Regions from separate parts of the Streptomyces sp. WG7 genome, predicted to be linked through region 3. Evidence: riboswitches for the same ligand, from Rfam matches in the RefSeq annotation. Region 3 holds a riboswitch; each other region holds the start of a gene.
What was found. A riboswitch is a leader RNA that binds a small molecule or an ion and turns the genes downstream of it on or off. The one in region 3 is predicted to bind cyclic di-AMP.

Region 1: another riboswitch for cyclic di-AMP. It lies ahead of ACP4J0_RS18905 (transglycosylase SLT domain-containing protein); the one in region 3 lies ahead of ACP4J0_RS07795 (M23 family metallopeptidase).
Region 2: another riboswitch for cyclic di-AMP. It lies ahead of ACP4J0_RS00445 (transglycosylase family protein); the one in region 3 lies ahead of ACP4J0_RS07795 (M23 family metallopeptidase).
Region 4: another riboswitch for cyclic di-AMP. It lies ahead of ACP4J0_RS31025 (M23 family metallopeptidase); the one in region 3 lies ahead of ACP4J0_RS07795 (M23 family metallopeptidase).

The regions. Positions count from the first base shown of each region.
Region 1 is NZ_JBNGGE010000017.1:21,820-27,330, reverse strand. Features, by position in the region: gene ACP4J0_RS18915 (GNAT family N-acetyltransferase) at 1-633, opposite strand, end outside; gene ACP4J0_RS18910 (HAD family hydrolase) at 914-1,723, shown strand; gene ACP4J0_RS18905 (transglycosylase SLT domain-containing protein) at 1,862-2,362, opposite strand; cyclic di-AMP (ydaO/yuaA leader) riboswitch at 2,368-2,535, opposite strand; gene ACP4J0_RS18900 (polyprenyl synthetase family protein) at 3,223-4,233, shown strand; gene ACP4J0_RS18895 (LolA family protein) at 4,620-5,511, shown strand, end outside.
Region 2 is NZ_JBNGGE010000001.1:97,969-103,479, forward strand. Features, by position in the region: gene ACP4J0_RS00425 (exopolyphosphatase) at 1-428, opposite strand, end outside; gene ACP4J0_RS00430 (DUF501 domain-containing protein) at 425-967, opposite strand; gene ACP4J0_RS00435 (FtsB family cell division protein) at 1,017-1,499, opposite strand; gene eno (phosphopyruvate hydratase) at 1,597-2,877, opposite strand; gene ACP4J0_RS00445 (transglycosylase family protein) at 3,254-3,997, opposite strand; cyclic di-AMP (ydaO/yuaA leader) riboswitch at 4,001-4,167, opposite strand; gene ACP4J0_RS00450 (transglycosylase family protein) at 4,351-5,424, opposite strand.
Region 3 is NZ_JBNGGE010000005.1:78,644-84,154, reverse strand. Features, by position in the region: gene ACP4J0_RS07810 (GNAT family N-acetyltransferase) at 1-1,217, opposite strand, end outside; gene ACP4J0_RS07805 (HPr family phosphocarrier protein) at 1,415-1,696, shown strand; gene ACP4J0_RS07800 (GntR family transcriptional regulator) at 1,936-2,631, opposite strand; gene ACP4J0_RS07795 (M23 family metallopeptidase) at 2,832-3,596, opposite strand; cyclic di-AMP (ydaO/yuaA leader) riboswitch at 3,609-3,773, opposite strand; gene ACP4J0_RS07790 (M16 family metallopeptidase) at 3,964-5,352, opposite strand; gene ACP4J0_RS07785 (M16 family metallopeptidase) at 5,349-5,511, opposite strand, start outside.
Region 4 is NZ_JBNGGE010000044.1:44,225-49,735, reverse strand. Features, by position in the region: gene ACP4J0_RS31030 (aldo/keto reductase) at 1-11, opposite strand, end outside; gene ACP4J0_RS31025 (M23 family metallopeptidase) at 151-1,188, opposite strand; cyclic di-AMP (ydaO/yuaA leader) riboswitch at 1,200-1,357, opposite strand; gene ACP4J0_RS31020 (PP2C family protein-serine/threonine phosphatase) at 1,601-2,791, opposite strand; tRNA gene ACP4J0_RS31015 (tRNA-Met) at 3,004-3,077, opposite strand; gene ACP4J0_RS31010 (dihydrofolate reductase family protein) at 3,156-4,286, opposite strand; gene ACP4J0_RS31005 (hypothetical protein) at 4,403-4,531, opposite strand; gene ACP4J0_RS31000 (hypothetical protein) at 4,951-5,394, shown strand; gene ACP4J0_RS30995 (alpha/beta hydrolase) at 5,404-5,511, shown strand, end outside.

The DNA of each region.
Region 1 (5,511 bases), on a different contig from region 3:
CACGAGCCGGCTGATCCACTCCTGTGCGAACCGGTCGCGGCGCCCCGTCCTGCGGTACTGCGCCGACTTCCACTCCATGAGCGTGCGCAACGCGGCCGGGTCACGCTCGTCGAACACGAAGCGCACGTCACCGACCTGGCGGCCGAGCCGGCGCTCCTTGGCGAGGGTGGTCTTGAGGAACTTCGGTGACCGGTCGCGCAGTACGCCCTCGTACGCCTCGTACCCCCGCTCGACGTCGATGACGTAGGTGGTGAGCTCCTCGGCGGCGTACGGCACGAACAGCTCCTGGTCCGCCTCCAGGTTGTCGAAGGCGAAGCTCGACAGGGAGCAGGCCCGCAGCAGTTCGCGGGTGTTCAGGGCGAGGTCCTGGCGCAGCACCGCACCCTGGCAGTCCGACACCCCGAGTCCGATCGCCCGGCCCTGGCCCAGCTGCCCGCGCTCGTGCGGCAGGAAACCGGACGCCTCCCCGCCGTCGTACACCACCGCCACCCGCGCCCGCGGCCGTACCCGGCCCACGACGTCGGTGAACTCCGGTTCCATGAACGGATTGCGTGGTGCCGTCGACTTGGCGCGCAGCTCCCGCCAGTGTTCCCGTTCCCCCTCGCCCAGCTCCTCCGGCCTGAGCACACGCACACGTCCGCTGTTCAACCCGACCCCCCGATCAAGTTCCCCCTGGACAACAGGAAGGTACCTCCGGGGGCTCCCGGCCGGTAGGTAGCGGACCATGTTGTTGCCAACCGGTGCACAGGCCTTTAACCGGCTTTAGCCGATGATGTGCCAGGTTTCGGACAGGTTCGTGCGTCCTCGTGCGCCCGTGTGCCGTACTCGTGCGCACTCGTGCCGTACTCGCGCGTCCTCGTTCGGATGCGATCGCGGGTGAGTCGGACAGGTGCGGTGTCCGTATTCTCTGATCATGGACCGCACCGCATATTCACTCGTCGCCACCGACCTCGACGGCACGCTGCTCCGCGGCGACGACACCGTCTCCGACCGGTCGCTGGCCGCGCTGGCGCGGGCGGCAGGGGCCGGTGCGCGGCACCTGGTGGTGACGGGGCGGCCGGCGCCCCGGGTGCGGTCCCTGCTCGACCGCCTCGGCTGCACGGGACTCGCGGTGTGCGGACAGGGTGCCCAGGTGTACGACGCCGGCGCGAACCGGATGCTGTGGTCGGTCACCCTGGACCGGGAACTGGCCGAGACCGCACTCGGCAAGATCGAGGCCGAGGTGGGGCAGGTGTACGCCGCGGTCGACCAGGACGGCGTCGACGGCCTCACGCTCATCGAGCCCGGGTACCTGATGCCCCACCCCACGCTGCCCGCGGTGCGGGTCGAGCGGCGCGACGAACTGTGGTCCACGCCGATCAGCAAGGTGCTGCTGCGCCACCCCGACCTGTCCGACGACGAGTTGGCGGCGACGGCGCGCGCGGTGGTGGGCTCCCTCGCCACGGTCACCATGTCGGGGCCGGGGACGGTCGAGCTCCAGCCGTGCGGCATCACCAAGGCGACCGGCCTGGCGCTGGCCGCCGAGCGCCTGGGGGTGAGCCGACGGCGGACGATCGCCTTCGGGGACATGCCCAACGACATCCCCATGTTCGACTGGGCGGCACACGGTGTCGCCATGGCCGACGCCCACCCCGAACTCAAGGCGGTGGCCGACGAGGTCACCACGACGAACGAGGACGACGGCGTGGCCGTCGTCCTCGAGCGGGTCTTCGGGGCCTCCTGAGCGGAGCCCCCTCGGCCGAGGAGCCTCCTCGGCCGGAGCCTCTTTGTCAGTGCCTCAGTGCCTCAGGCGTCAGTGCTTCAGTTCCTCAGGCGCCAGTGCTTCAGTGCCTCTGTGGCAGTGCCTCTGTGGCAGTGCGTCTCAGTACGCGCCGAAGACGTTGTCCATCGAGCCGTATCGGTCGGCCGCGTAGTTGCAGGCCGCGGTGATGTTGGCGACCGGGTCGTACGGGTCCCAGGAGGTGCCGGGCACGTGGTACGCCTCGAAGGTCGGGGCGATCACCTGGAGCAGCCCCTTGGACGGGGTGCCGTTGATGGCGTTGATGTCCCAGTTGTTGATGGCGTACGGGTTGCCGGACGACTCCCGCATGATGTTGCGGTGGATGCCCTCGTACGTCCCGGGGATGCCGTGCTGGGCCATGATGTCGAGCGACTCCCGGATCCAGCCGTCGAGGTTGTCCGGGTAGGTCGTCGCCGCGGTGGTGGCGGCCGCGGCGGCCGTGGTGGTGGCCGGGGTGGCCGCGGACGCGCCGGTGGCGCCGAGGAGCGGCAGGGCGAGCACGGCGGCGCCGGTGCCGGCCACGGCGAGCTTGCGGGCGAGGCGGCTGGTCCGGGCGTGACGGTTCTGACCGTTGGCAGACATGTGTGAGTCCCTCTCCTTACGCCTGCGAGGTGAGCTGTCGGGTTCGGGCGGGGAGGTGCCCGGCCGGGTCCTGACGGACACGGCTTCACCCCGAGCCGCTCCGGTGGTGACCGGTGCGGCGACTTACCTGGGTCCCCCGCTCCTGCCTGCGAGTTTGTTGGCGGATGACTGTGCGTCCGGGCGGTGGCAGGATTCGGCGTCCGCCCGACAGGCCGGGAACGTATGCGAGAGCACATGTCCGAAACAAGTGCAGGAATCACCCAACGCGCCTGTTGACCTTGATCTGAGGGGTTTGAGGTACTTGATCCTTTGCGGCTGCCAAGGGCCAAATGCCTTGCGGGGCAAAGGGAGGGCACAGTCGGCGGCAGGGTTGCCCGGAGGTGCGGAGGAGTGAGTCAACTCACCCGCATCGACAAGTGTGGCAAATCGGGCATTGAGGCCAACTGTGGGTCAATTGCCCATGGGTGGGAGGGGTTCGGGTGCTGGTCGACGGCCGGGCGGGCCTGCTGTCGTGCGCACCCCGTGTGTGACCCCGCCCTGAGCGGTGTTTCCGCGCGCCCTGGGGGCATCCGTTCGGGGTGGGGCAGGGTGAGCCGAGTGGGTGACGTATTCGGAGTGCGAGCCGTTGGGAGGGGTGATGTGATCATCAGTGGCGGGTTCTGGCCCCGGCGATGTCGATCAATATCTGCTCATATCGCCTGATCAAAAACATACTGTTCATGATCCGATACCGACCGGCCTGTAACGGTGGGCGCTCGCGGTGATCGAAAGGTGACCGGATACGCTGGCTCGAGTGGTGGCAGCGACCTATCGACAAACCAGGTAATCGCCAGTAGACACCAGCAGACAGGAGACCCCTCGTGACCGTCGTCGGGCCGTTCGGGCTGAGCGTGCGGGACCAGGCTCTGGAAGCCGATGTCCAGGCCGGATTGGTTGCTGTCGAGGAAGGGTTGCTTGAGGCAACCAAGAGCGAGGTTCCGTTCATCACGGAGGCCGCCCAGCATCTGGTGCGGGCCGGCGGCAAACGATTCCGGCCACTGCTGGTGATGCTCTCGTCCCAGTTCGGCGACCCCTATGCCCCCGGGATCGTGCCCTCGGCCGTCGTCGTGGAGCTGACCCACCTCGCCACCCTCTACCACGACGACGTGATGGACGAGGCCGCCGTGCGGCGTGGCGTGGCCAGCGCCAACACCCGCTGGGGCAACTCGGTCGCGGTCCTCACCGGCGACTTCCTGTTCGCCCGCGCCTCCCAGATCCTCGCCGACCTCGGGCCCGAGGCGGTCCGCGTGCAGGCCCTGGCGTTCGAGCGGCTCGTCACCGGACAGATCCTGGAGACGGCGGGGCCGCAGGACGGCCGGGACCCCGTCGACCACTACCTCGACGTGCTGGGCGGCAAGACGGGATCGCTGGTGGCGGTCTCCTGCCGGTTCGGCGCGATGATGTCCGGCGCCGACGAGACGGTCGTGGACGTGCTGACCCAGTACGGCGAGCGGCTCGGCGTCGCCTTCCAGCTCGCGGACGACGTCCTGGACATCGCCTCCGACTCCCAGGAATCGGGGAAGACGCCCGGGACCGACCTGCGCGAGGGCATCCCGACCCTCCCGGTGCTGCGGCTGCGCGAGCGGGCGGCCCGGCTGGGGCTGGCCGACGACATCGCCCTGTGCGAACTGCTGGGCTCCGACCTGAGCGACGACGCGCGGCACGCGGAGGCGCTGCGGCTGCTGCGCGCCCACCCCGCGCTGGAGCAGGCGCGACGCGACACGGTGCGGTACGCCAAGGACGCCCGGGCGGCGCTGGCCCCGCTCAGGGAGTGCGAGGCGAAGGCCGCGCTGGTGGAGCTGTGTGACGCCGTGGTGCACCGGGCCGGCTGAGCACCCTGGCCACCCGGGACCTGCGCCGGGCGGGCCGCCGTAGGGCGGCGGGTGGTGACCTGTGCCGGGCGGGCCGTTGTAGGGCGGCGGGTGGTGGCCTGCGGCGGGTGGCGGCGTAGGGCGGATCATGGCGTACGGCGGCGATGCGCGGCGTACGGCTGTGGGGGTCCACCCCCTACGGGCCGGGGGAGTCGTGACCCCTCCGTGTCATCCCGCAGGAGTAGACGGAGTTGAGCCCGCGGTCTGACGATTCCGCCTGGCCGATTTGGTCAGATGGACACCACGGAAAACACCAATCCTCACCGATTCGGGTGAGAATGGCGGCTCACGGGTGGACGAGTGCGAGGTCGCGAGACAGCCGCCGCCGACGAGGAGGCAGGGCACACATGGCACCGATCGATTCCGACGACAACACGACGGCCGGGGCGGACGAGGGCCTGCGGGCAGGGCGGCGCAGGGCCGCGCGGTACGTCGTTCCGGTCGCGGTGATGGGAGTGGCGGCCGCGACGATCGGCCTCGTCCCGGCGATCGCCGACTCCGGGGACCCCGACCTTCCGAAGGTCACGGCGGAGCAGCTCATCGAGAAGATCGCCAAGTCGGACGTCCAGCAGCTGTCCGGCACGGTCAAGATCAGCACGGACCTGGGCCTGCCGGACCTCGGCGGCCTGGAGAGCGGCCTGATGTCCGGTATGGCCGGCGGTTCGGGTGGTCCGGGCGGTGACGAGGAGGGCTCCGCGGCCGACCCGTCGGCCAAGCTCACCGAGCTGGTGACCGGCACCCACACGCTCCGGGTCGCCGCCGACGGCCCCGACCGGCAGAAGCTGTCGCTGCTGGAGAACGCCGCCGAGTACAGCCTGATCCACGACGGCAAGGACGTGTGGGGCTACGACAGCAAGTCCAACGAGGTCTACCACTCGACCATCTCCGGCAGCGCCGAGCAGCCGGAGAAGGAGGTGCCGGCCACCCCGAAGGACTTCGCCGACCAGGCCCTCAAGGCGGTCGACGACACCACCTCCGTGACCGTCGACGGCACCGCGCAGGTGGCCGGCCGGGACGCGTACCGACTGATGATCAAGCCCAAGCAGTCCGGTTCCACGGTCGGCGCCATCAGCGTCGCGGTGGACGCCAAGACCGGCATGCCGCTGAAGTTCACGCTGACTCCGGCGAGCGGCGGCGCCGCGGTCGTGGACGCGGGCTTCACCGAGGTCAGCTTCGCGAAGCCGGACGCATCGACGTTCGACTTCACCCCGCCCAAGGGCGCGAAGGTCACCGAGGGTG
Region 2 (5,511 bases), on a different contig from region 3:
CCGCCGATGTCGACGACCAGGTAGGGCTTTTCGAGGTGGTCGCGGCCCGCCAGCTCCTTGGTCGCGCCGGTGAAGGAGAACTCGGCCTCCTGGTCGCCCGAGATGACCTCCGGCTCCACGCCGAGGATGTCCAGCACCCCGTGCACGAAGTCGTCCCGGTTCTCCGCGTCCCGGGAGGCCGAGGTCGCCACGAAGCGCAGCCGCTCCGCGCCGTGCGCCTTGATGATCCCGGCGTACTCGCGGCAGGCGGCGAAGGTCCGCTCCAGCGCCTCGGGGGCCAGCCGCCCGGTGCGGTCGACGCCCTGGCCGAGCCGCACGATGGTCATGCGGCGGTCCAGGTCGGTCAGCTCACCGGTCCCGGGGTCGGCGTCGGCGACCAGCAGCCGGATGGAGTTCGTACCGCAGTCGACGGCGGCTACACGGGTCACTTGCCGTCCTCCTCGTCCGTGAGAGCCGGAAGGGACACGCACGGCCCCTTGCGCCACCACTCGGGCAGCATCGCGATCGCCTCGTCGCCCAGCGGGTTGACGCCGGGACCGGCCGCCAGCGAGTGGGCGACCAGCACGTGCAGGCACTTGACCCGGTCCGGCATGCCGCCCGCGCTCGGGAAGCCGGTCAGCTCCTCGATCTCGTCGCGGCGCCGGATGTAGTCCTCGTGCGCGGCCCGGTAGGCGTCGGCCAGCTCCGGGTCGGTGGCGAGGCGCTCGGTCATCTCCTTCATCACGCCGTTCGCCTCCAGCGTGCCGATGGCGGAGGCCGCCTTCGGGCACGTCAGGTAGTACAGCGTGGGGAAGGGAGTGCCGTCGGGCAGCCGCGGCGCCGTCTCCACGACGTCCGGCTGGCCGCAGGGGCAGCGGTGCGCGATGGCGCGCAGGCCGCGCGGGGGTCGTCCGAGCTGCTGCTTGAAGGCCTCGACGTCCGCGTCGGTGGGCTCGGTGCGCGGGGTGGTCGGCGGGGGAGTCTGCATGGCTGTCTTCTGCTGGTCTTCCTGTTGAGTCACTGCCGGCGCTGTCGGTTCACTGCCGGCGGGCGGCGGTGTCGGCCTTGTCGACCCCGTCCCATACGTTCCGGTACCAGGGGCGGTCGGCGGCACCGGCCTCGGCGCGGGCCTTCCTGGCCGCGTCCGGGTCGACGACGACGAACCCGGTCTCCCCCGGCATCACGTAGTGCAGCCGCAGCCGGATCTGCTGCTCGGCGTAGGCGTCGTCCTGCCAGCGTGCCTTGAGGTCGCGCAGTTCCTCGACCCGGTCCCGGGTCTCCTGCTGCTCCCGCCGCAGATCGGCGATCTCGGCACGCTGGGCGACGTACTGCCGTATCGGATAGGCGAGCGCCACGACGAGCGAGCAGAGCACCATCGCGAGCAGCGCGGCCCGGCCGGTCAGCCGGGAGCGGCGGGCCTGGCGCTTGGTCTGCGAGCGGTAGACCCGGGCCGCGGTCTGCTCCCCGATGATCCGGATCCTGGTCGCGGTGGAGAAACGGTCCCGGTCCTTCACGGCCATCCTGGTCTCCGCCTCCCGTGCACACGCGTACGTCCCCGCACACGGTACGGGACCGGGTACGGGGACGTACGTACGACGCTGCCTCTCGGGGCCGCGGTCAGCCCTTGAAGCGCGGGAACGCGCTGCGGCCGGCGTACACCGCGGCGTCGTCGAGGATCTCCTCGATGCGCAGCAGCTGGTTGTACTTGGCGACGCGCTCGGAGCGGGCCGGGGCGCCGGTCTTGATCTGGCCGCAGTTGGTGGCGACGGCCAGGTCGGCGATGGTGACGTCCTCGGTCTCGCCGGAACGGTGGGACATCATGCACTTGAAGCCGTTGCGCTGGGCCAGCTCGACGGCGTCCAGGGTCTCGGTCAGCGAACCGATCTGGTTGACCTTGACCAGCAGGGCGTTGGCGGCGCTCTCCTCGATGCCGCGGGCCAGGCGCTCCGGGTTGGTGACGAACAGGTCGTCGCCGACGATCTGGACCTTGTCGCCGAGCTTGCCGGTGAGGATCTTCCAGCCGTCCCAGTCGTCCTCGAACAGCGGGTCCTCGATGGAGACCAGCGGGTACGCCTCGACCAGCTCGGCGTAGTACTCGGTCATCTCGGCGGCCGTGCGCTCCTTGCCCTCGAAGGTGTAGGAGCCGTCCTTGTAGAACTCGGACGCGGCGACGTCGAGCGCGAGGGCGATCTGCTCGCCGGGGGTGTAGCCGGCTTCCTTGATGGCCTCGAGGATGAGGTCGAGGGCCTCGCGGTTGGAGCCGAGGTTCGGGGCGAAGCCGCCCTCGTCGCCGAGGCCGGTGGCCAGGCCCTTGCTCTTCAGGACCTTCTTCAGGGTGTGGTAGACCTCGGCGCCCCAGCGCAGGGCCTCGGAGAAGGACTCCGCGCCGATCGGGGCGATCATGAACTCCTGGATGTCCACGTTGGAGTCGGCGTGCGAGCCGCCGTTCAGGATGTTCATCATCGGCACCGGCAGCAGGTGCGCGTTGGGGCCGCCCAGGTAGCGGAAGAGCGGCAGGTCGCTGGCCTCGGAGGCGGCGTGGGCGACGGCGAGCGAGACGCCGAGGATGGCGTTGGCGCCGAGCGAGCCCTTGTTGTCGGTGGCGTCCAGGTCGAACATCGCCTGGTCGATCAGGCGCTGCTCGGTGGCGTCGTAGCCGACGAGCTCCGGGCCGATCTGCTCGATGACGGCCAGGACGGCCTTCTCGACGCCCTTGCCCAGGTAACGGTTGGAGTCGCCGTCACGGAGTTCGATGGCCTCGAAGGCGCCGGTGGAGGCGCCGGACGGAACGGCGGCACGACCCGTGCTGCCGTCGTCGAGGCCGACCTCGACCTCGACCGTGGGGTTGCCTCGGGAGTCCAGGATTTCCCGGGCTACGACGACGTCGATGGACGGCACGAGCATCTCCTTCTTCAATGTGACGCTTCGGTGTGACGCGCGGGTCCACAGGACCGCAGCGGCTCTGCGGGACCGAGCCTAACCGGCTCCGGGCGATCGGCCAGCCGATGGCCCACCCGCTGGACAGAACCGAGAGTAAATTGTTTCCGAACGGAACAAAGACGTTTCCGCAAACCCGGCCGGATTCGGGGGCGGGAACGGAGCCGGGATCAGGGCGGGAACGGAGCCGGGATCAGGGCGGGAACGGGGTGCGGGATCAGGGCGGGAACGGGGTGCGGGGTCAGGGTGGAACGGGGTGCGGGGTCAGGGCATGAAAATCCCGCTCCGGCGCGTACGGGGGAACACGCGCCGGAGCGGGAGCAAGGGGAGCTGCTGCCTACTTCAGGTGCAGCTGCTGGCCCGGGTAGATCAGGTCGGCGTCGTCGACGATGTCGTCGTTCAGCTTGAACAGCTCGGCCCAGCCGCCCTCGACGTCGTGCTCCTCGGCGATCGAGCTGAGGGTGTCGCCCGTGACCACCTTGTACTCGCCGTCGCCCTTCTCGACCTTCTTGCCGGTCGGGGTGGTGACGGTCTTCTCGGCGGCCGGACGCTCGGCGGAGCGGGAGGCCTTCTGCTCGGCGGAGCGGTCGGCGCCGGAGCCGCTGCCCTGGCTCTGCGCGCTCTCGGAGCTGCCGGAGTCCTGGGAGGAGCCGGAGCCCTGGGAGGAGCCGCTGTCCTGGCTCTCACCGGAGCCGCCGCCGGTGTACGCGGCGTTCGACAGGCCGGTGCCGCAGACCGGCCAGGCGCCCTTGCCCTGGCCCGCGAGCACCTTCTCGGCGATCTCGATCTGCTGCGCCTTGCTGGCCTGGTCCGCGGTCGCGGCGTACTGCGTGCCGCCGTAGCCGGCCCAGGTGGAGGCGGAGAACTGCAGGCCGCCGTAGTAGCCGTTGCCGGTGTTGATGGACCAGTTGCCGCCGGACTCGCACTGGGCGACGGCGTCCCACTCGGACGCGGTGGCGGCGGAGGCGTTGCCGGCCGCCATCAGCGGGGCGGCGACGGCGGCACCGGTGACACCGGCGACGGCGATGACACGGGTGGCCTTGGACGGACGGCGGTGCTTGCCCTTGCCGGAAAACAGCATGGTTGATCCCCTCACCGACGCCTGCGAGGTGAGCTGTCGGGTTCGGGCCGGTTGAGTTGCCCGGCCGGGTTCCTCGCGGAACTCGGCTCCACCCCTAGCCGCTCCGGTTCAACTGCCCGGTGCGGCACTTACCTTGGGTCCCCCGCTCCTGCCTTCGGCGCTTGACGCGACGACTGTTCCCGGACGGCCGCTGGCAGGATTCGGCGTTGCGGCAGCCGGGGCCCGCGATGACGGGCGGTCATGACCGTAGTCACGCGCTCCGCGGATTTACAAAGACGATCACGGCTTCTGAGACCTATCTCTCACGAGATCCAAAACGGACATACGATCTCTAACCGTGACGCGAACTCCCCCTACTTTTCGCCCGATTCGCCCGTGACCGTGAGCGTCTGACCGGGCAGGATGTGGTCGGGGTCGGCGCCGACGACCTCCTTGTTGCCGGCGTAGAGCGAACGCCAGCCGCCGTCCAGCTCAAGAGAGTCGGCGATGCCCCAGAGGCTGTCGCCGGAACGCACGGTGTACGAGCCGTCCACGGCCTGGCGCGCGTCACCCTCACCGCGCGAGGCGTGCCGCCCCGACGACTCGCCCGTACGACCGTCCACCGCCCCCTCGTCGGCACTGCCGCCCCGGTGCCGGCCCGCGCCGGACTCCTCCGTGTCGGTGAGGGCCGAAGAGCCGTCATTCCGCCCCGGCTTGTCCGATTCGCCGGCTTCCTGGGAGGGCGTGGGTGAAGCGCCGGTGTTCTGCGGTTCGCCGCTCTCCGTGGACCCGGAGCCGGGGGACGTGTCGGACTTGGTCGAATCGTCCCCGCTGTCCGACGAAGGGTCAGCGGAGGGCGAGGAGGGCGAGGAAGGGGACGCGGGAGAGGAAGGAGCCGAAGGGGACGCCTCGGACGTGGGATCCGCCGGCTCCGTCGAACCGGACGAGCCGGACGAGCCGGTCGAGCCGGACGCACCGGAGAGTCCGGGAAGGCCCGACGGCTCTTTCGAGGTGTCCGATCCCTCCGACGAGCCGTCACCCGCCGTACCCGAGCCACCGCCGGCGGACGCCGAGCCGTCGCCCAGGCCCGCGAGCAGACCGCACGTCGGCCAGGCGGCGATGCCCTGGTCCGCGTGTATCTTCTCGGCGACTCTCACCTGCTGGGAGCGACTGGCCTGGTCGGCGCTGGGCGCGTACTCCAGGCCGCCGTACTGCTCCCAGGCGTCCTGGGACAGCTGCAGGCCGCCGTAGTACCCGTTGCCACTGTTCTGGCTCCAGGCGCCGCCGGTCTCGCACTCGGCGACCCGGTCCCAGCTCGCCCCGTCGGCCGCGTGGGCGCCGGTGGCGCCGAGGAGCGGGATCGCGATGGCGGAGCCGGTCACTCCGGCGGCGACGACCAGGGCGGGAGCCTGGCGGGGGCGGCGGTGACGACCGTTCCCGGAGAGCATGCGACGACCTTTCACGAGACAACGGGGACCGCGCGACGGGTGGTGCTCGGGGCGCCACGCTGATTCGTGAACGTATAGGCAGATGAT
Region 3 (5,511 bases):
ACCCCGCCGCCGCGCCGGTGCAGCCGGGACAGCAGGGCGATGCCGATGGCACCGGACTGGGCGAACAGGCCGATCCGTCCGGTGCGGGGCATCTCGGGGGCGAGGGAGGCGTTGAGCCGCACGTCCGGGGACGTGTTGATGATCCCGAAGGCGTTGGGCCCGATGATCCGCATGCCGTACGTGCGCGCGTGCCGCACGAGTGCGCGCTGGCGTTCGCGTCCTTCGGGGCCGCTGTCGGCGTATCCGGCGGAGATCACGACGAGACCCTGCACCCCGTGCTCGCCGCACTCGGTGACCACCTCGGGGACGTGCTCGGCGGGCACGGTGACGACGGCCAGGTCGACGGGGCCGTCGATGTCGCGCACCGAGCGGCGCGCCGGGACCCCGTCCAGTTCCGTGCCGCCCTGGGGGAACGCCTTGTTCACGGCGTACAGCGACCCCGTGTAGCCCGCGTCCCGGATGTTGCCGAGGATGCTGCGGCCGACGCCTCCGGGTGTGCGGCCGGTGCCGATGACCGCCACCGACCCGGGCTGCAGCAGCCGCTGAACGGAACGCGCCTCCGCGCGGTGCTCGCGCGCGTACTGCACGGCGAGCGAGCGGTCGGTGGGTTCGAGGCCGAACTCCAGGCGGACCACGCCGTCCTCGAAACTCCGCTTCTGGGTGTACCCGGCGTCCATGAACACCTTGATCATCTTGGTGTTGGCGGGCAGCACCTCGGCGGCGAAGCGGCGGATGCCGCGCTCACGGGCGACGGCGGCGATGTGTTCCAGCAGCGCGGAGGCGACGCCGCGCCCCTGGTGGGCGTCCTGGACGAGAAAGGCGACCTCGGCCTCGTCGGAGACGGGAGGGGCGGGCGCGAAGCGCCCTCCGGCAAGGGCGGTGGTGGGCGAGGGGTGGGACGTCGCGGGTGTTCCACCGGCGCCGATCCGGTCGTAGCGTACGGTGGCGATGAACTCGCCGCCGATGGTGGCCGCGAGTCCCACCCGGTCCACAAAGTCGTGGTGCGTGAAGCGGTGGACGTCCTTGGCGGACAGGCGAGGGTACGGCGCGAAGAAGCGGTAGTACTTCGACTCGTCGGAGACCTGCTCGTAGAAGCTGACCAGGCGCTCGGCGTCATCAACGGTGATGGGGCGGACGCGCGCGGTGCCGCCGTCGCGCAGCACCACGTCGGCCTCCCAATGGGCGGGGTACTCGTGCCGGTCCGACGAGGTCTGCATGGGCCCCAGAGTACGGCTCGCGTACGACAACGGCGCGAGGCAGTCTGTGGAGGACGGAAGCTCGGACCGAGGCCGCGGTCCGACGACCACACGGGCGGCACACAGCCGTCCGGGCACGCTTCACGATGTGGGAAACTGGTCTAGACAAGACTGGTCTAGACAACATGAACCCCTGAATACCTGAAGGGCAGCATCACATGGCTGAGCGCCGCGTCAACGTCGGCTGGGCCGAGGGCCTCCACGCCCGCCCCGCCTCCATCTTCGTCCGAGCCGCCACGGCCACAGGCGTCCCGGTGACGATCGCCAAGGCCGACGGTTCCCCCGTCAACGCGGCCTCCATGCTGGCCGTCCTCGGCCTCGGCGCCCAGGGCGGCGAGGAGATCGTCCTCGCCTCCGACGCCGAGGGCGCGGACGCCGCCCTGGAGCGGCTGGCGAAGCTGGTCTCCGAAGGGCTCGAGGAGCTTCCCGAGACCGTCTGAGCCGTCTGAACCGTCTGACGGACAGCAGCATTGAAAGGCCCGCCCGGACCACCGGGCGGGCCTTTTGATTTCTTTCGGCTTCGCTCTTCTGCGGGCATCCGGGCATTCCGGGGCGTCGGTAGGCCAGGAAGTCGAGAAGTCAGAAAGTCGAGAAGCCAGAAAGTCGGGCAACCGGGCAGCCGGGCAGCAAAAAAGACTCCTCGAATTACTCTTACCCTCTCTTGTATACGGCCCTCGCGTTAAGCCCGCAGGCTCGACGTGTTTACGGCACGTTGCGATTTCCTCACACGCCTTGTCCGTTCGCCGTCGGAAGCGAATCGCAGCCGGTATCCCGGCGTCGACCGCTCGGTGTGCAGCATCATGAGCGCCCGCGCGCGCTCGCTGTCGCCCCGGGCCACCGCGTCGGCGATCGCACCGTGCTCCGCCCAGTACTCCACGGGTCCGGCCGGCGCGTCCACGGTGTACATCCAAGCGATCTTGTGGCGCAACTGGGTCAGCAACGCCGCCAGGGAGGGGCTGCCCGCGGCCTGGGCGAGGGTGTCGTGGAACCAGCCGCCCAGGGAACGCAGATCCTCGCTGTTGCCCTGCCTGGCCCGCTCCTGCCCCAGCCTGACCAGTCCGCGCAGCACCTTGAGGTGGGCCTCGGTACGGCGCCGGGCGGCCCGGGAGGCGCCGAGGGGTTCGAGGAGCGTACGGGCCTCCAACAGGTCGGCGGCCTCCTGTTCGCCGGGTTCCGCCACGCACGCGCCCGCATGCCGCCGGGTCACCACGAAGCCCTCGGCCTCCAGCGTGCGCAGGGCCTCACGGACCGGGACGCGGGAGACTCCGTAACGGCGGGCGAGCAGTTCCTCGGTGAGCCGGCTGCCGCGCCCGTGGACGCCGGCGACGATGTCGTCCCGGATCGCCGTGCACACCGAGTGCGCCGGAATACGCATGCCCGACCTCCGCCTTGATCCCCAAGAAAACGTCGACGATTGACGCGTGAGCAGTGACTCTAGGCCAGTCGGGCGGATATTCCGACGGCGGGGCGGATTTCATGGACATTTTTTGGACAGCGGCGACGCCTGGATCACCCACGGAAATGCGAACGCCCCGGCTCGGGAGCCGGGGCGTTCGAGTGCCGTACCGTCCGTCGTCAGACGTTCACACCGTGGGAGCGGAGATAGGCGACGGGGTCCATGTCCGAGCCGTACTCGGGGCTCGTACGGGCCTCGAAGTGCAGGTGGGCTCCGGTGACGTTGCCGGTGGCGCCGGAGAGGCCGATCTGGTGACCGGCGGCGACCGCCTGGCCGACCGAGACGGCGATGGAGGACAGGTGGCCGTACTGCGTGTACGTGCCGTCGTGCATCCTGATCACGACCTGGTTGCCGTACGCCCCGCCCCAGCCGGCCTCGACGACGGTGCCGACACCGACCGCGTGCACGGAGGTGCCGCTCGCGGCGTGGAAGTCGATGCCGGTGTGGCTGCCCGAGGACCACAGGGAGCTGCCGGCCTGGTAGGCGGTGGAGACGTAGGAGGCGGTGATCGGCGACACGAAGGTGTTGAGGCGCTCGCGCTCCGCCTCGCGCGCGGCGCGCTCCTTGGCCTCGCGTGCCTCCTCGGCCGCCTCGACGGCCCGCTCGCGTGCGGCCTCCTGGGCCGCCTCACGGGCGGCGGCGTCCAGCGCGGCCCGCTTCTGCGCGGTGGCCTGGGCGTCGATCTCGTCGGCTACGGCGTCGCCGATGGTGACGACCGGGGTGAGTCCGCTCTGCTCCGCCTCGGACTCGGCGGCGAGCGCCGGAGCGGCGAGGGTGCCGACGACACCGGTGGTGGCGAGGGCCGCGACGCCCGCCGCGTGGGCGGTGGTGCGATGCATCCGGCTGGGACGGCGATGCTTGCCGGTGGCGCGCGTGAACGCCATGTGGAGGCTGGTCCTTTCCTTCCCTCTCGCCTACCGGGTTAGCTGACGGGTTCGGAGCAGGAAGGTCTCCTACGGACCCCCTCGCTTCACGCGCGGGCGTCCGATTCACCCCAGGGACTGCGATGGGTCCCCGGCTCCCCTGGCTCGCGCCGTACGGGGACTCGGCGATGGCTGTCCGGTGCCGCGGGTGCGGCGCACTGCCTGACGAACAGCCCGGACGACGCTAAACGGGGTGTCTTCAATCCTCAAACGCAACCGGCCTTTTGTAGCGCACGCCACAGGGCAGACGGTCAGTCAGCCCCTCAATTCGGACAAAAGGCGGCCCTGGTGACACTGTGGTCACCAGGGCCGCCACGCGCGCGTGCCGCTACTCGGCCGCCACGACGGTCACTTCACCGATGCCGAGGGCCTCGACGGGCTCCTTGATCTGCGCCGCGTCGCCGACGAGGACCGTCACCAGACGGTCCACCGGGAAGGCGTTCACGACCGCCGCCGTGGCCTCCACGGTTCCCGTGGCGGCCAGTTGGCGGTAGAGCGTGGCCTGGTAGTCGTCCGGCAGGTGCTGTTCGACCTGGTCGGCCAGCGTGCTCGCCACGGCCGCAGCCGTCTCGTACTTCAGCGGCGCCACACCGACCAGGTTCTGCACGGCGACGTCGCGCTCGGCGTCGGTGAGCCCGCCCTCCGCGACCTTCCGCAGCACCGTCCACAGGTCCTCCAGCGCGGGACCGGTGTTGGGGGTGTCGACGGAGCCGCTGATGGCCAGCAGGGCGGCGCCCGTGCCGTCGGGCGCGGAACGCAGGACCTGTGCGAACGACCGCACGCCGTAGGTGTAGCCCTTCTCCTCGCGCAGGACGCGGTCCAGGCGCGAGGTGAGGGTGCCGCCGAGGCAGTAGGCGCCGAGCACCTGGGCGGGCCACACGCGGTCGTGCCGGTCGGAGCCGGTGCGACCGATCAGCAGCTGCGTCTGGACGGCTCCGGGGCGGTCCACGATGACGACCCGGCCCCTGTCGTCGGCGGTCACCGGCGGCACGGGACGCGGCTCGGCGGCGGAGCCGGTCCACGCGCCCAGCGTGTCACCGAGCAGCGCGTCGAGGTCGACGCCGGTGAGGTCGCCGACGACCACCGCGGTGGCCGTGGCGGGCCGGACGTGCTTCTCGTAGAAGGCGCGTACGGCCGCGGAGTCGATGCTCGCGACCGTCTCCTCGGTGCCCTGACGCGGGCGCGACATGCGCGTCCCGGCCGGGAACAGCTCCTTGTAGAGCTCCTTGGCCGCGCGGCGTGCCGGGTTGGCCAGCTCGTGCGGAATCTCGTCGAGCCGGTTGCGGACCAGCCGCTCGACTTCGCTGTCCGCGAACGCGGGCGCCCGGAGGGCGTCGGCGACCAGGCCGAGGGCCTTGGCGAGGCGCGAGACGGGCACCTCCAGGCTCAGCCGGACGCCGGGGTGGTCGGCGTGTGCGTCGAGGGTGGCGCCGCAGCGCTCCAGCTCGGCGGCGAACTCCTCGGCGGAGTGCTTGTCGGTGCCCTCGGAGAAGGCGCGCGCCATGATCGTGGCGAGGCCGTCGAGGCCGGCCGGTTCGGCGTCGAGGGGTGCGTCCAGATTGATCTCGACAGCGACGACCTGCTGGCCGGGGCGGTGGCAGCGCAGCACCGTCAGGCCGTTGTCGAGGCTGCCGCGCTCCGGGGCCGGGAACGCCCACGGCTTGGGCTCGCCGGCCTGCGGCTGAGGGTGGAATTCCATGGTGGCGAGCTCGGTCACTTGGCCGCCTCCTCGTTCTCGTCGGTGGCGTTCGTGTCGGCGTCGTTGTCGTCGGCGTTGTCGTCGGCGTCGGCGGGGGCCGTGGGCTCGTAGACGAGCACCGCGCGGTTGTCGGGACGCAGGCGTGCCTTGGCGACCTCCTGGACCTCCTCTGCCGTC
Region 4 (5,511 bases), on a different contig from region 3:
AGAGAAGTCATGTCCTGCGTCAACGAACACACCGGACGATGTGATTCCGGCCGTGGCGCAAAGAACCCGCAAACCGGCAGCCCTGACGTCGGGGGGTTGCCGTCAGGACCGCCGGGGATCAGCGGGGAGCGGATGGGTCAGCGTGGGTACTCAGGGGTTGAGGCCCTTGTTCTGCAGCCACGCCATCGGGTCGATACCGCCGCCGTCGGCCGTGTGGACCTCCATGTGGAGGTGGGCGCCGGTGACGTTGCCGGTGGCGCCGACGCGGCCGATGATGTCGCCGGTGGCGACCTTCTGGCCGACGCTGACGCTGATGGAGGACTGGTGGGCGTACCAGATCTCGGTTCCGTCATCGAGGGTCAGCACGGTCTTGTAGCCGTACGACCCGTCGTATCCGGCCGACGTGATGGTGCCGCTGTGGACCGCCTTGAGCAGCGTGCCCGTGGGGGCGGCGAAGTCCAGGCCGGTGTGGTAGCCGGAGGACCAGTAGGCGCCGGCCTGACCGAAGCTCGAGGAGATCGTGTAGGACGAGGTCGGCAGGGTGTACTGCTTGGCCAGCTTCGCGAGCCGTTCGGCCTCGGCCTTCTTCTCGGCCGCCTCCTGCGCCTTCTTCTTGGCGGCGGCGGCCTTGGCCTGGGCCTCCTTCTCCGCCTCGGCGGCGGCTTCCGCGGCCTTCTTCTCGGCTGCGGCGACGGCTTCGGCGGCGGCCTTGCTCTCCACCTGGGCCTGCTGCTGCTCGGCCTGCGCCATGATCCGGGCCCGCAGCGTCTCACCGGCGCCGGCGGTGTCCTCGGTGCCGGTGGCGGTGGCGGCCGCCACGCCGATGCCGCTGAGCGGGGTGGCGGAACCCTCGGGCTCCGGCTCCTCGTCGTCGGAGATGAGCGAGCCGACGTTCGGCAGGTCCGGCATGGAGATCGACACCGGCGGCTTGCCGGTCTGCGCGCTGGCCATGCCACCCGCGCCGACGGCCGCTATGACACCGACGCCGAGGACGGTGGAGCTGCGGGCGAGTCCGCCGCGCTGCTTGGCGACGCGGTGCCGGCCGCGTACCGGTCGGATGGATTCCGCGGTGGGATTCCATTCCTCCCAGGGGCCCTCTTCGGTGCGGTAGCCGTCGTAGCCGAAGGTGTCCGCGTCGTGCTGGTTCGGCACGAACGGGGCCTCGGGGGCAGGCCGGTTGGACGCCACGTGGGCGTGCTCCTTTCCTTCCTTCTCGCCTACCGGGTTAGCTGACGGGTTCGGAGCAGGAAGGTCTCCTACGCGCGTATATCCGCCGTGTCTCCACGGCGCCTTACGCCCGATTCACCCCAATGTGGTGGTTCCCCGGTTCCCTTGCGGGATTCGGCGCGTGCGCACGGAGCCGCCTTCTGTGACGGCTGGGACGACCGCGCTGCGTTATCGAACGTTAATAGACGCGAGGCTCGGATTCCAAGCCGTTCCTCTAGATCATTAACGAATCCGGCCGGGACGTACGCCTCATGGGCGGTCAAAGCGGGGCGAGTTGACCCCGTCTCAGTATTCCCCCTCGCGTCACAACTTTCTGATGGTGTGTCAGTTGTTATGCGGAGGGCGGTCGGTCCGTCACGTGCCGTGACATCGGTCAGGGCCGTCGTACGGCGAGCAGTGCCATGTCGTCGGCCATGCCGCCCCCGGAGTGCCGGCGCACGTCGTCGGCGAGGGTGCCGAGCAGTTCCGACGGATGCCGGAAGACGCGGCCGGCCAGCCGCGCCTGCGGGTCGTAGAACTCGCCCTGGGCGTCCCGGGCTTCCGAGACTCCGTCGGTGTACAGCAGCAGTGTGGCCCCACCGGGGAAGTCGGCCTCCTCCGCACGGTCGGGCCACACGCCGAGCTCTCCCATGCCGAGCGGCAGCGCCGATTCCCGGGCGGGCAGTGGGCGCAGGGTGCCGTCGGCGTACAGCAGCAGGGGCGGCGGGTGGCCGCGGTTGACGATGCGGACGACCCCGTCGCCGTGCGGGAGTTCGGCGAGCACGGCGGTGGTGAAGCCCTCGAAGGCGTCCAGTCCGTCCCGGCGGGAGCCCTCGCGGGCCAGCGCCCGCTCCAGCCGCTGCGCCACCGCCTCCAGCGTCGCCTCCTGTTCGGCGGCCTCCCGGAAGGCGCCGATCACGACGGCGACGGCGCCCACGGCGCCCATGCCCTTGCCGCGCACGTCCCCGACGATGAGCCGGATGCCGCGCGCGCTGTCCTGTACGGCGTAGAGGTCGCCGCCGATGAAGGCGTCGGCCTGCGCGGCCTCGTAGCAGGCGGCGATCTCGAAGCCGCCGATCCGCTCGGCGGGCTCGGGCAGCACGGCGCGCTGGGCGGCCTCGGCGATCTCGCGCACGGAGACGAGGCGCTCGCCGGTGCGGCGGACGAAGCCGTTCACGAGGACGGCGAGCACGGCGACCGTCGCGATGGTGATCAGTTCGGTGAGGGAGTCGACGTAGTGGATGACGCCCTTGCTCAGTTGCAGCCCGACGACGGCGGCGACGACGGCGGCACCGGTGAGCGCCGTGCCGCGCCGCGAGTAGATCGGGGCGGCGACCAGGGGCGCGGCCGTGTAGAGGGGGCCTGCGGTGAAGTACCTCGGGGTGAAGAGGTCGTACAGGATGGCGACGACGATCAGCAGTACGGGCAGCAGGCGTACGAAGGCCCGCCCGTACGAGGTCCGCCACGCCCGCGGCCGGCCCGGGTCCGGCCGGGGTGGCTCCGGGCCGTCACCGACGCCGGGGTCGGGCACGGGGTCGCCGGGGAGTCGGCCGCCGGCTCTGGCGTACGTCCCTTCGTCGTCCACGTCACCTGGCCGCACCACTGGTCTCCCGCCACCCCGCACGTCTGCGCCGCTTGCCGTCCCTCCGTCCAGGTTTCCCGGAGCGGGGGTGGGGGGCGAGCCGTGCGGGCCGACCGGGTGACTGGTGACTGGTGACTGGTGACTGGGCGATGCGCCGGGGGGGCAGAACGCACCGAAGGCCGGAATCCCTGAGGATTCCGGCCTTCGGTCTTCAGTAGCGGGGACAGGATTTGAACCTGCGACCTCTGGGTTATGAGCCCAGCGAGCTACCGAGCTGCTCCACCCCGCGCCGTTGTGTCTCTACTGTACGTCATCCCGGGGGCGGAATGCACATCCGTACCTCCGCACCCCTTCCAGCGGCGCTCCGCTACCCCTCCAGATGGCGGTTCGGCGCCTTCGCCCGCTGCTCGTACTCCGGCAGTACGACGACGGCGGCGCCCCCGGCCGCGAGCACTCCGCTGCCGTCGGCCCCCGGTACGAAGGTGTCGGGTTCCCGCCAGGCCGTGACCACGCGGGGCACCCCGGCGTCGAGGATGAGCCGGGCGCAGGGCGCGGGCCGGGAGGCGCGGCGGGCGCACGGTTCCAGGCTGCTGTACACGGTGGCGGTCGCGAGCCGCGGGTCGGCGGGGTCGGCCTTCGCGAGCGCGGCCTCCTCGGCGTGCACGACGGGATCGCCGCCCTCCCGCGAGTGCCCGCGCGCCAGCTCCGTCCCGTCGGCGGCGACCACGACCACCCCGACGCTGAACGCCGTCCCCGACGGCGGGCACAGCTCGGCCAGCTCGCAGGCGAGCGCCAGCCAGTGCCGGTCGGAGGCGGTCACGCGGTCGCCGGTGCCGGGCGCGGTGGGCAGGTACCGCGTCAGCACCACGTCCTCGATGCGCCGCGTCTCCACCAGCCTGAGCCGCCCGCCCTGGTAGGCGCCGGGCCCGAACAGGCGGGGGGCGTCCGGGTTCCCGACGATCAGCGGGGCGAGGGCGAGCTGCAGTTCGTCGGCGAGTTCCTGCTGGAGCAACTGGCTGTGGACCTTCCCGCCGCCCTCGACCATGAGCCGCCGCACACCCCGCCGGTCGTGCAGGTACTCCAGCGCCGCCCGCCAGCCGAGCTCGGGCCCGAGCGGCACGACGTCGGCGGCGAGCCCCGCCGCGCGGGCCCGCCGGGCGCCGTCGTCCGTGGTCAGGAGCACCTTCTCCCCGCCGGTGTGCCAGAACGACGCCGCCGGGTCCAGGTCCCCGGTGGCGCTGACCGTCACCTTGAGCGGGTACTCCGCCCTCCCCGCCGCGACCCGGGCGGCCCGCCGCTCGGCCGAGTTGACCAGCAGCCGCGGATTGTCCGCCCGGATCGTGCCGGCCCCGACGAGGACCGCGTCGACGGACGCCCGCACCTCGTCGACCCGGTCGAAGTCGGCCGGGGAGGAGAGCAGGAGCCGGTCGGGGCCGGTGTCGTCCAGGTAGCCGTCGAGGGAGACGGCGGCGGAGAGGAGGACGTAGGGGAAGGGCATCAGGCGCTCCGGGTGCGGTCGGGATCGTTCTCCGGCGGGCTGGGGTGTGGGATCTCCGGCTTGCTGGACGGGCCCATCTCCACATCCGTGAAGCGCAGCAGCAGGCTCTTGACCGCTCACTCCGCCGCGAAGCCGTAGAGGTGGTCGGCTGTCGGCAGGCGGCTGTCGCGGTGGACGTAGTCGGCGTCCTCGAAGTGACGCTTCGCCGCCTTGGCGAACTGATCCTCTTGTAACGTCTCCGGCACATTCGGATCTTATCCATGGACAGCCCCTGACTTCCCGAATCGGCTGTCACTGAACTCGGCTCGTGCTGCGGTTCGTTCGCTGCCGTGTCGGGTCGACTCCTCATGCGCGTGGGATCGGGGCAGGACCGTACTCACAGCTCAGGGACAGGGACTTCCTTGTCCCCGTACCGTAGATCCGCTGCGCGCCGGTCACCGGAGCGGGCTGATTGCCCGCCCGGCGTCCCCTTTCCCTCAAAGGAACGAGAAGCGCCGCAGGCCTGGCCGGTGGCCGGATTCCGTCTGAGTACGAGTGCTCAGACGGAATGGTGGCCGATACGGATGATGCGACTGTGACAGGCAGCTACCGTCCGTATCGATCACCGCAGTGCGGTCATACGTTCCGACCTGCGTGGCGGCGTAGGACAGGGGAGGGGCCACGCATGGCGTGGGACGAATGGGAGCAGCTCAAGGCCGCGGCAGCGGAGCGGCAGGGTACGCACATGCAGCTGAACCAGTTACCGGCAGAGCGTTCTGGCGGCAAGGCCGACCTCATCTCCAACAGGTCGGCCTGGACACAGGCCGGTACGGACATCGGCTCGCTGCGTGAAAACATCAGCAAGGCGACGGCGAAGCTCAAGGACGGCCAGACGGGTCTCGGCAGCGACACCGGCTGCCTGACCGCTGCGGCCCAGAAAGATGTCCACGAGTCCTGGACGACCTACGTGGAACGCGTCAGCGGACACTGCGGAAAGCTCTCCGGCCTCCTGGTGAAGGCGGGCACCGACCACGTGGCGACGGACGAGTCGATCGAAGCCGAAATCGTTGAACTGGAGCTGTCCTACGCGGATACGCCGGCTGTCGGCGGTCAGGGCCAGCGGCGGTAACGGCACATCATGGATCTCGCGACGCTCAAGGCTCTCAAGCCCACCGAGTACTCCGAAGCGGCCGGCGGTTACCGCAGCACCTCTGACATGGCCAGCGCGGCCAAGGACGCCATCGAC